Regions from separate parts of the Tritonibacter scottomollicae genome, predicted to be linked through region 2. Evidence: riboswitches for the same ligand, from Rfam matches in the RefSeq annotation. Region 2 holds a riboswitch; each other region holds the start of a gene.

Region 1 (3,267 bases), 1.8 Mb from region 2:
TCTCGGAGCAGAGGTTGGACATCGAAATCCGACCGGCGATCGGGTTGGCCGAATTCACCGTGTCCTCAAACATGATGTAGGGGTAGCCGGATTCGAACTGGATCTCGGCAATGGTCTGGAAGAAGGCGCGGGCGTTGATCTTCTTCTTGCGGATCTGCGGGTTGTCCACCATCTCGTGATATTTCTCGGTGACCGAGATTTCCGAGAAGGCTTTGCCATACACCTTTTCCACGTCGTGGGGCGAGAACAGATACATGTCCTCGTTCTTCTTGGCGAGCTGGAAGGTGATGTCGGGAATGACCACGCCAAGGCTCAGTGTCTTGATGCGGATCTTCTCATCGGCGTTTTCGCGCTTGGTGTCGAGGAAACGCAGGATATCCGGGTGGTGGGCGTTCAGATAGACCGCACCTGCGCCCTGCCGTGCGCCCAGCTGGTTGGCGTAGGAGAAGCTGTCTTCCAGCAGTTTCATCACCGGGATCACCCCGGAAGACTGGTTCTCGATCCCCTTGATCGGGGCGCCATGCTCGCGAATGTTGGTCAGCATCAGGGCCACGCCACCGCCGCGTTTGCTGAGCTGCAGGGCGGAGTTGATGCCGCGCCCGATGCTTTCCATGTTGTCTTCCAGCCGCAACAGGAAGCAGGAGACGAACTCGCCCCGCGCCGTCTTGCCGGCATTCAGAAAGGTCGGCGTGGCAGGCTGGAACCGGCCGTCGATGATCTCGCCCATCAGCTGCATCGCCAGCGCTGCGTCACCCCGCGCCAGCGTCAGCGCATTCATCACCACCCGGTCCTCGTAACGCTCCAGATAGCGCTGCCCATCGCGGGTCTTCAGCGTGTAGGAGGTGTAGTATTTGAACGCCCCCAGAAAGCTCGGGAACCGGAATTTCTTGGCAAAGGCCGCGTCCCAGATCTGGTGGAGGAAACTGCGCTCGTATTGATCAAGCACAGCCGCTTCATAGAAGCCTTCCTTGACCAGATAGGACAGCTTTTCCTCCAGCGAATGAAAGAAAACGGTGTTCTGGTTCACATGCTGCAGGAAATACTGCCGTGCCGCCATGCGGTCGGCGTCAAACTGGATCTTCCCCTCATCATCATAGAGGTTCAGCATCGCGTTCAGGGCATGATAGTCGAGATCGGCGGTTACGCTTGCGTCAAGCATGTCTGGCTCTCCTGTGCTGCCCAGAACCGGGCAAGGCCCGCGCGGATGCGGGTAATGTCTGTTTCGGTTCCCGCCAGTTCAAAGCGGTAGAGAACGGGGACGCTGCACTTGCGTGCGATGACCTCACCGGCAAGGGCAAAGGTCGCACCAAAGTTGCGGTTGCCTCCCGCGATCACGCCCCGCAGGAGGGCGCGATTGCGTGTGTTGTTCAAAAGCCGAATGACCGGCTTGGGCACTGCGCCGCGCCCTTCGCCGTCGGCGAAGGTCGGAGACACCAGTACAAAGGGCGCGTCCAGCTCAGGCGGCGGCCCTGCCTGCGGCAGCCGCAGAGCCTCCAGCCCGAGGCGCTCCACCAATCGGGCCGTGTTGCCCGATCGTGAAGAGAAAAAGACGAGCCCGGCCATCCGATCAGCGCCGGATCAGGCCAGACGGCCGATCAGGTCGGGGCGAAACCCGGCCCAGTGCTCTTGTCCGGCGACAACCACAGGGGCCTGACGGTAACCAAGGCCCTGTACCATTTCCATTGCGGCAGCATCTTCGGTCAGATCGATCACGTCGAAAGAAATTCCCTTCGCCTCGAGTGCGCGGGTGGTGGCGGTGCATTGCACACAGGCGGGTTTGGAATAGACGGTGATGCTCATCAGCAAAGGGTCCCTCAGGTTTTGTCTGCTTGGACGAAAGGGGACACGGAACCCGGCGCCGAAACAGCACCGTGTCACGCGTCCGGGCCCTCCGCCGCGGTCGTCGTTGTCTGCTTTGGCAGGTCTCCTGGCTTCACGGCTCAAATGCCCAATCCCGCCTTCCCAATGCGTCTTGCGCATCAGTGGCCCAGGGTGGACTTGCCGCTTACAGTTGCGGGGGCAGCGTCGGTTTTTCACCGATTTCCCTCATTGCTTGCGAGTCGCCTCACAAGAACCAAAGCAACACGATATTGATGCAGATCCAGCAAATGGTCAATATATGGTGTATGGTTTCTTCAGGGAAGTTTTCCACAGAGGCATGTGGATAGCTGCGCGCTAGTCGTCTTGGTGCCGGTTTTGATCGTGTTGTGGGCGGCCGTCGAGCGCAGGAAGCCAGCTTTCACGCCGCTGCACCCATAGTTCATACTCTGGCGCAAACATGTCCGGCTTATCCAAGGCGCCAAGATGCACTTCTATCTCATCGCCGCTTTTGGCGAAAACGGAGGACCCACATGTAGGGCAGAAGTACCGCTCCTGATAGTGGCGCAGATCACCGCTGACGGTCACGTTTTGCTGCAAAAATACTGCGGCGCAGTAAAAGACCGCACCATGATGCTTGCGGCAGTCGAGACAGTGGCACATGCCAACGCGCATCGGCGGTCCGACTGCTGTGATCCGGACACTTCCACACAGGCAGCCCCCTGTCTCCGTCGTCATCTTGCGCCTCCACATCTCGCGTGCACGACAGTTTAGCATGTCACGTCGGTGTGATGAAAGGTTCTCATGGTGACAGGTTCGCTGGCGGCGGGCCGACGGGCCGGGCGGTGTTCCGTTCGGGAAAGCTCGGAGAACGCCATTTATTGTGCCGCCAGTACATCAGCCCGACGCTGTATGCACCGTCGCACCCTGGCAGAGCCCGTAAATCCCCTCCGGCGTTCTTGTCTCTTGCCGACGGCATCCCTCATCGCGAGGGTCTGGGCGCTGGCAGGTATGCAGGCGGATGTCGTCATGCCCAAGGCTGCGCAATTCAGCGCATTTGAACCTCCGGAAGACCTCCATGTTCAATTTTGGTTTAGAGAAACTCGGTACTAGGATATGCTCGGTTAGATGTTGCCCCCGGCATACTGCGGTAGGTGCTCTCCTGCACAAAGGGACAAACGCGTGAAACGACTGCAAGTGAACGAACTCTATGCCATATTGGATGCTATAGGCATGGCGGTAATCGTTTTGGAAGTCGGTGACGACCAGATCCCCCGATATATCGCGATCAACAAACGGTCGCGGGAAATCGCACAGCTTCCCGAAAGCGGCTGGTTCGGGAAATCCGCTTTGGAGATATTTGGCGGCTCCACTGGTGCACGTGCCCTTGCAGTGCAGCAGAATGTGGTGCGGACGGCCAAGGCCACGACATATGAGATAAATTTGCCT
Region 2 (3,267 bases):
CACGGCGCACACCCGTACCCGCGCCGATATGGCAACCCCGGTTGGCACCTTGTCAAAGCCGCATCATTCCTACTTCACCTTCTTTGGAGAGGATCGGGCTCTGGCGTTGACGGCACAAGCGCAGGCCGCTGCGGTTCGCCCACTTCTCGCAGCTTCACCGCATGCTGGGCTGCCGCTTCTTTCCGCTGTGGCGCCGGCAAAGTTCGGCGGGCGGGCCGGGCCGCTTAACTATACGCATGTACCAGCTGGCAAGGTGTCCCGACGCCATGTCGCCGACATTTATATCTACCCGAACGAGCTGCGCTGCGTGATTGTCAGCGGTGCCCAGCTGACGGACTGGCTGGAAATGTCGGCCGGGCTGTTCAATCAGCTCACCCCGGATATGCCAGGGACCCTGCTGGCCAACCCGGATCGTGCGGGGCATAATTTCGATGTGATTTTTGGGCTGGAGTATGAGATCGACCCAACCGCCCCCGCGCGTTTTGATGCGGATGGGCGACCGGTCAGCGATGCGCCGGGACGTGTCCGAAACCTGCGCTGGAATGGGTCGCCCCTGCGACAGGACCAACTGTTTGCCGTTGCCTACAACAGCTATCGCAGCAGTGGCGGGGGCAACTTTCGCATGCTGGGGGACGCTCCGACCTTGCAACTTGCGCCGATGATGATCCGGGATGCGGTCACGGCCTATGTGACCGGTGCAGTGCAAAAGGACCCGCTGGCAACACTTCCCTACCCCTGGCAGCTCCGTCCTGACCTAGGGGTGCAGGCGGTCGCCATCACCGGCCCCGGCGCACGCAGTTTCCTCTACGAGTTGCCGGACCACGTCGCCGCCAGTGCCACGGCGATGGAAAGCGGCTTCCTGTCGCTGACCCTGGATCTCTGAACGGACACGGCAGAGCTACCAGGAATCCCACGGCGCCGGGTTGTCATCATTCCATCATTTCCCTATATCGGGATTCGAGGGGTTGGCGCGGGCAAGCGCCTCGCCAACCTGGTCAGGTCCGGAAGGAAGCAGCCACAACGAGCCCCGCTTGGGTCGATGTCCAACCTCTCACTTCACGAAGCCCCGCCATTGGCGGGGTTTTGTGTTTAGAAGACCCCGCCGTATCTCTCGCCCGCCTGCGTGCGAGTATTATGCAGCTGCAGCGATAACATCGTTGACGACTCGGCGGGCAGCTCGCTACCCATATTGGTGATGGTTTCCAACTGGCCCGCTTTGGCTGTTTGGAATGAAAAGGGAACATGGTGAGGCGATGGGCAACAGACCCAGACCCAAGTCCATGACTGCCCCCGCAACTGTAAGCGGCGAGCAACCCGGTGTGACCACTGGTTCCAGAGGCCAAGGCGGCCAGTTGGACCGGGAAGGACCGGCACGCAGCGACCCGCAAGTCAGGAGACCTGCCATCACCGAAAGAACCTGAAACCGGGCGGGGTGTCCTGGATGAGGTCTGATGGCACACCGCAGGTTCACTGCATCCCCGCTGCCAACGGTCTCTCCTGCCGCACCGCCCCGACATGATACTTTGTGCGGAGGGCACTTTGATGGAAAATCCCGAACAGACACATGATTTTGTGGCGACAACCTGTATGCATCTGGGCCGCCCCTGCCCGGCGGCAGAGCGTATGTTGCGCGCCCTTGCCGGAGCGCTTGACCGCGCACGAGCCGTCACCCGTGACGATTTTGAGATTTCGGGCGATAGCCAGCTCGACGGCTGTGAAAAAGCCTGTCCGGCGCGGTTCGCCGCCAGTCATGATCGCATCCGGGTGTTCTGTGATGTCTCGGCGAGCACCGAGACCGAAACACTGGACCGGTTTGCCGATGCCATGCTGTCGCCGGACATGGCCGATCTGCCGGCCCGCAGTGCGGCAGAGGTGCCGCGCGCCTTTGGTGAAGCCCGGCCCCTCAGCCTGACACGCGCCGAAACCATTGTACCGATGTAACCTCCCGCGACCCGGCCAGAGCGCCTGCCGCTCCACGCGAACATCCAGCCCTGCCGATCAGCTACAGCTGCCATCGCGCGACTAGGGGGCGCTGCGCGGCCCTTGGGCCCAGATCAACTGCGCATCGGTTTCCACAGCGCAGGGGCGCTGCGCCCGCAATCGTGCCAATGCTGCATCCGGGCGCTCCCCGCTCTCGATCATCAATCGCAGGGCAACCATACCGGAGCGCCCGCAGCCGCCCCTGCAATGCACCAGCACTCGACCGCCACCCGACATCGCCTGACGCGCCAACGCGCTGACATCGGCCCAGCGATCCTGCATGTCATCGCCAGGGGTTTGAAAATCATCCACAGGCAAGTGGAACCAACGACTGCCGAGCCCCTGAAGATCGCTGCCGATATTCTCGACCCCCAGGATGACGTGCTCCACGCGGGTGGTCATCGAGATTACGATCGAGGGTTTCCATTCTCCGATCAGTCGAAGATCACCAGCGTAATCGCCCCCTGCCCCAGGTGCCTGGCTGAGCGCAAGAATGCCGTCACCAATCGACAGCGCATGAAGCACAAGAGGTTGCGCAGCCGGGTGCGGCTGCAGTTCAGAAGCACTCACCATTTAATCTCCCCCCCGGGAGGCGCGACCCTAAACCCGCGATACAGTACAAGATACCATAGCCTCGGCAAGCAGCTGATCGGTAGCCTTTTTTGCACGCGGCCGGATTCACCCTGCTCAGTGTGCGCCTTGAAACACGCAGGCCGCGCAACAGCGGTGGACGAAGCGCGCGGTGCCGCTTAGTTTGCACGGGATCATTTCGGCGCCGTCCACGAATCCGGGCAGCGCCCCTCAAAGACCATCCGAAAGGCCCTCATGAGCGAGCATAGCCCCGAGACCGCCCCCGCCCCGCAAGGCGGACAATATCAGGTTCTGGCACGCAAGTACCGGCCCGAGACCTTTGCCGATCTGGTTGGTCAGGACGCCATGGTGCGCACGCTGAAGAACGCCTTTGCCGCGGATCGCATCGCTCAGGCCTTCATCATGACCGGCATTCGCGGCACCGGCAAAACCACCACCGCGCGGATCATCGCCAAAGGCATGAACTGCATCGGCGAGGACGGTACCGGCGGCCCCACCACGGAGCCTTGCGGCAAATGCGAGCATTGCCTGGCGATCATGGAGGGGCGCCATGTGGACGTGATGGAGATGGACGCCGCCTCGCGCACCGGGGTTGGCGACATCCGCGAGATTATCGACAGCGTCGCCTATCGCGCCGCCTCGGCCCGCTACAAGATCTACATCATCGATGAGGTGCACATGCTGTCGACCTCCGCC
Region 3 (3,267 bases), 580 kb from region 2:
GAGCACGCATGAGTGGCTTTGTCAGCTTTGTTTCCTCCGGTCCCGGCGATCCGGAGCTGTTGACGGTGAAGGCCGTAAAACGGCTGGAGGCGGCGGATGCGGTGCTGTTCGACGATCTGTCCTCGGGGCCAATCCTGGACCATGCCCATGCGGATGCGGATCTGGTGGGGGTCGGAAAACGCGCCGGGCGCCCCTCGCCGAAACAGGACCACGTCAGCAAACTGCTGGTGGAATACGCGCAATCCGGCGCCCAGGTCGTGCGGCTGAAATCCGGCGACAGCGGTGTTTTTGGCCGCTTGGAGGAAGAGCTGACCGCCCTGCGCGCCGCTGGCATCAAATACGAGATCATTCCCGGCGTCACCGCCGCCTCGGCCGCAGCAGCGGCGGCGGGCATTCCGCTGACGCGGCGGCTGACTGCGCGGCGGCTGCAGTTCATCACCGGCCATGACGTGACCGGCGGGTTGCCGGATCACATGAACCTCGCCGCCCTTGCCGATCCGGAGGCCACCACGGTGGTCTATATGGGCAAACGCACCTTTGCGTCGATGCTGGCGCTGCTGTTGGACGAAGGCCTGCCGCAGGACACGCCGGCGCTGGTGGCCCTCGGCGTCTCCACCCCGGCGCAGGAGCTGCACCGCACCACGGTGCAGGCGCTGCCTGAGCTGCTGGAGCGCATCGACAGCGCCGCGCCGGTGCTGATCCTTTACGGTCCGCTGGCGGATGAAGACGCGCCCGCATGACGCAGCCGACGCTCACGCTCTGCCGCAGCTGCAGCACTGCCGACCCGGACCTGCCACGACAGATCTCCGCGGCGCTGGCGGCGGCGGGGCTGAGCGCGACGCTGCAGCAGGTCGACTGCATGTCGGGCTGCGACCGCCCACAGACCCTGGCGATCCGCCAGAGCGGCAAGACCGCCTATCTGTTTGGCGAGATCACATCAGCGGATCTGCCCGATATCCTGACGTTCCTGCGCCTCTATGCCAGCAGCGCCGATGGCACGCTGCCGGATGCAAGGCCGCTGGGTGAGCTGCGGTTCAAGGCCATTGCCCGCATCCCCGCAGAGCTGCCCTGACCGCATCGCCAGAGGCTATCCGCCCTCCGCAAGCCCCCTGAAGATCACGGAACTGCCGCGAACAGCGCCTCCGGTGGCGTATTCACGCTTGACCGGAGCAAAGCGCGCAAGGCACAACAGATGCATACGGTGTCTGATGATGCAAAGCATCGGGACTGAAACGGGAATGAGGAACGGCGGACCCAATCGCGGCGCCGAAGCCCCAACCGCCCCCGCGACTGTGAGCGGCGAGCGACATTCTGAACCCACTGGCCTGCGTGCCGGGAAGGAGGATGATCGCCGTGACCCGCGAGTCAGGAGACCGGCCGTATGGAACGAGAACTTTATGTCTGCCGTCGGGTGTGACGGCACGGAGGACACACACATGACGACCAAGACGCTTACCTCGACCACATCCGTCTCCAGCATCATCCCGGCGCTTTTTGCCGTGGTTCTGGGTCTCGGCATCATCACCGTGACCGGCCATGTGCAGGCCTCGACCCTGCATGATGCGGCGCATGACGTGCGCCACGCCACCGGCTTTCCCTGCCACTAAGACCATGCTCGCACGTATTCTGACCAGCGCGTTGTTCGCTGGCGCTGCAGCGGGGCTGATCGTCGCCCTGCTGCAGCTTTTCTTCGTGCAGCCGGTGCTGTTGCATGCCGAACTTTATGAAACCGGCGCGCTGGTGCATTTCGGCGGTGATCCCGTCAGTGCCCATCCCGAGCTGCCGGGCCTGTTCGATGAGCCGATGCGCAACCTGCTGAGCGTCCTCTTCACCATGCTGACCTACACCGGCTACGCGCTCGTTCTGGTGGCGCTGATGTCGCAGGCGGAGCGTCAGGGCCATGTGGTCACCGCACGCCACGGCATCATCTGGGGGATTGCGGGATTTGTCGCCTTTCACTTCGCGCCCGGCTTCACCCTGGCCCCCGAAGTGCCCGGCGTCGCCGCCGCCGATGTCGGCGCGCGTCAGATCTGGTGGGTGGCCACCGTTGCGACCGCCGGCGTTGCCATGTGGCTGATCGCCTTTGGCGGCAAGCTGGTGTCCTACGTGGTGGCGGCGCTGCTGCTGATCGCCCCGCATGTGATCGGCGCGCCGGAACCCGATACGTTCACCGGCCCGGTGCCGACCGAGATCGGAGCGCTGTTTGCCGCGCGGGCCTTTGGCATCGGCATGGCCGCCTGGGTGCTGCTGGGCGCCTTTGCCGCCTATTTCTGGCAGACCGAGTCCGCCCGCGACGCAGCTGCAGCGTGACCCAGAACGCCTGATGATCCCCGCCGCGCACATCGCGCCCGGCGGGGATTTCCATATTGAAGGAAGACCCCATGTCCCGTTCGCTCGCCCTGTTTGCCATCGGTCTTGTCTTTGGCGGCGGCATCGGCTTGGTCACCGCCGCCGGAAATGGCGTGACCTTTGATGGCCACGACCACGGCGACCCCGCCCATCATGGCGGCGGCAGTCAAGCCGAGATGGCCGCACATGATCACTCCGCCATGGTCAATATGGCCGCTGGCCCGGAGGCCCCGGCGCTGGAGATTGCACTGACCCCCGATCCGATGTCGGGCTGGAACCTGCACGCGATGCCGCAGAATTTCCGCTTTGCGCCCGAAAACGCCTCCGGCGCTGATTTGGAGGGCGAAGGCCACGCCCATGTCTATGTCAACGGCGAAAAGATCGGGCGGCTCTATGGCCGCTGGATGCATATCGGCACGCTGCCCGAGGGTGAGGTGGAAGTGAAGGTCTCGTTGAACTCCAACAGCCACGGGGTTATCGCGGTTGACGGCAACCCGGTCGAGGCTGCGGTGACCGTGGACACGCGCTGATGGTGCGCTCCTGAGACCATGCCCTTGACCTGCCCCGGACACGGCACCAAGACCGGGGCAGATCTGACCGCCCATTTATTCTTGAGAGATTGCGCCCCATGCTCCACCTCAGCCTGATCGGTATCGGCACCGGCAACCCCAAGCATCTGACGTTGCAGGCGGTGGAAGCGCTCGGCGCGCAGGATCTGATCCTGATCCCCAACAAGGGTGCAGGCAAGGATGACCTTGCCGGGCTGCGCCAGGCGATCTGCGCCGAGGTGCTGGCGGGGGTCGCGCAGCCGCCGAAGATCGTCGAATTCGACCTGCCGGTGCGAGATCCAGCCACTGCCGACTATCGTCAGCGAGTGGATGACTGGCATGACGCGATTGCCGAGGTCTGGCAGGCGAC

The links. Region 2 has a riboswitch for cobalamin ahead of R1T40_RS13310 (hypothetical protein). Riboswitches for the same ligand answer to the same signal wherever they lie in the genome.
Region 1: another riboswitch for cobalamin. It lies ahead of nrdH (glutaredoxin-like protein NrdH); the one in region 2 lies ahead of R1T40_RS13310 (hypothetical protein).
Region 3: another riboswitch for cobalamin. It lies ahead of R1T40_RS10635 (CbtB domain-containing protein); the one in region 2 lies ahead of R1T40_RS13310 (hypothetical protein).

The regions. Positions count from the first base shown of each region.
Region 1 covers NZ_CP136704.1:220,851-224,117, forward strand. Annotated here, with positions in the region: gene nrdE (class 1b ribonucleoside-diphosphate reductase subunit alpha) at 1-1,159, opposite strand, end outside; gene nrdI (class Ib ribonucleoside-diphosphate reductase assembly flavoprotein NrdI) at 1,141-1,563, opposite strand; gene nrdH (glutaredoxin-like protein NrdH) at 1,579-1,800, opposite strand; cobalamin riboswitch at 1,901-2,093, opposite strand; gene R1T40_RS01740 (GFA family protein) at 2,176-2,556, opposite strand; gene R1T40_RS01745 (PAS domain-containing sensor histidine kinase) at 3,001-3,267, shown strand, end outside.
Region 2 covers NZ_CP136704.1:2,665,355-2,668,621, forward strand. Annotated here, with positions in the region: gene R1T40_RS13300 (5'-nucleotidase C-terminal domain-containing protein) at 1-883, shown strand, start outside; RNA gene ffs (signal recognition particle sRNA small type) at 959-1,057, shown strand; cobalamin riboswitch at 1,180-1,420, shown strand; gene R1T40_RS13310 (hypothetical protein) at 1,543-1,941, shown strand; gene R1T40_RS13315 (protein-tyrosine phosphatase family protein) at 2,023-2,553, opposite strand; gene R1T40_RS13320 (DNA polymerase III subunit gamma/tau) at 2,806-3,267, shown strand, end outside.
Region 3 covers NZ_CP136704.1:2,089,031-2,092,297, forward strand. Annotated here, with positions in the region: gene R1T40_RS10620 (cobyrinate a,c-diamide synthase) at 1-12, shown strand, start outside; gene cobA (uroporphyrinogen-III C-methyltransferase) at 9-740, shown strand; gene R1T40_RS10630 (DUF1636 family protein) at 737-1,072, shown strand; cobalamin riboswitch at 1,183-1,396, shown strand; gene R1T40_RS10635 (CbtB domain-containing protein) at 1,437-1,607, shown strand; gene R1T40_RS10640 (CbtA family protein) at 1,612-2,310, shown strand; gene R1T40_RS10645 (hypothetical protein) at 2,382-2,879, shown strand; gene cobF (precorrin-6A synthase (deacetylating)) at 2,978-3,267, shown strand, end outside.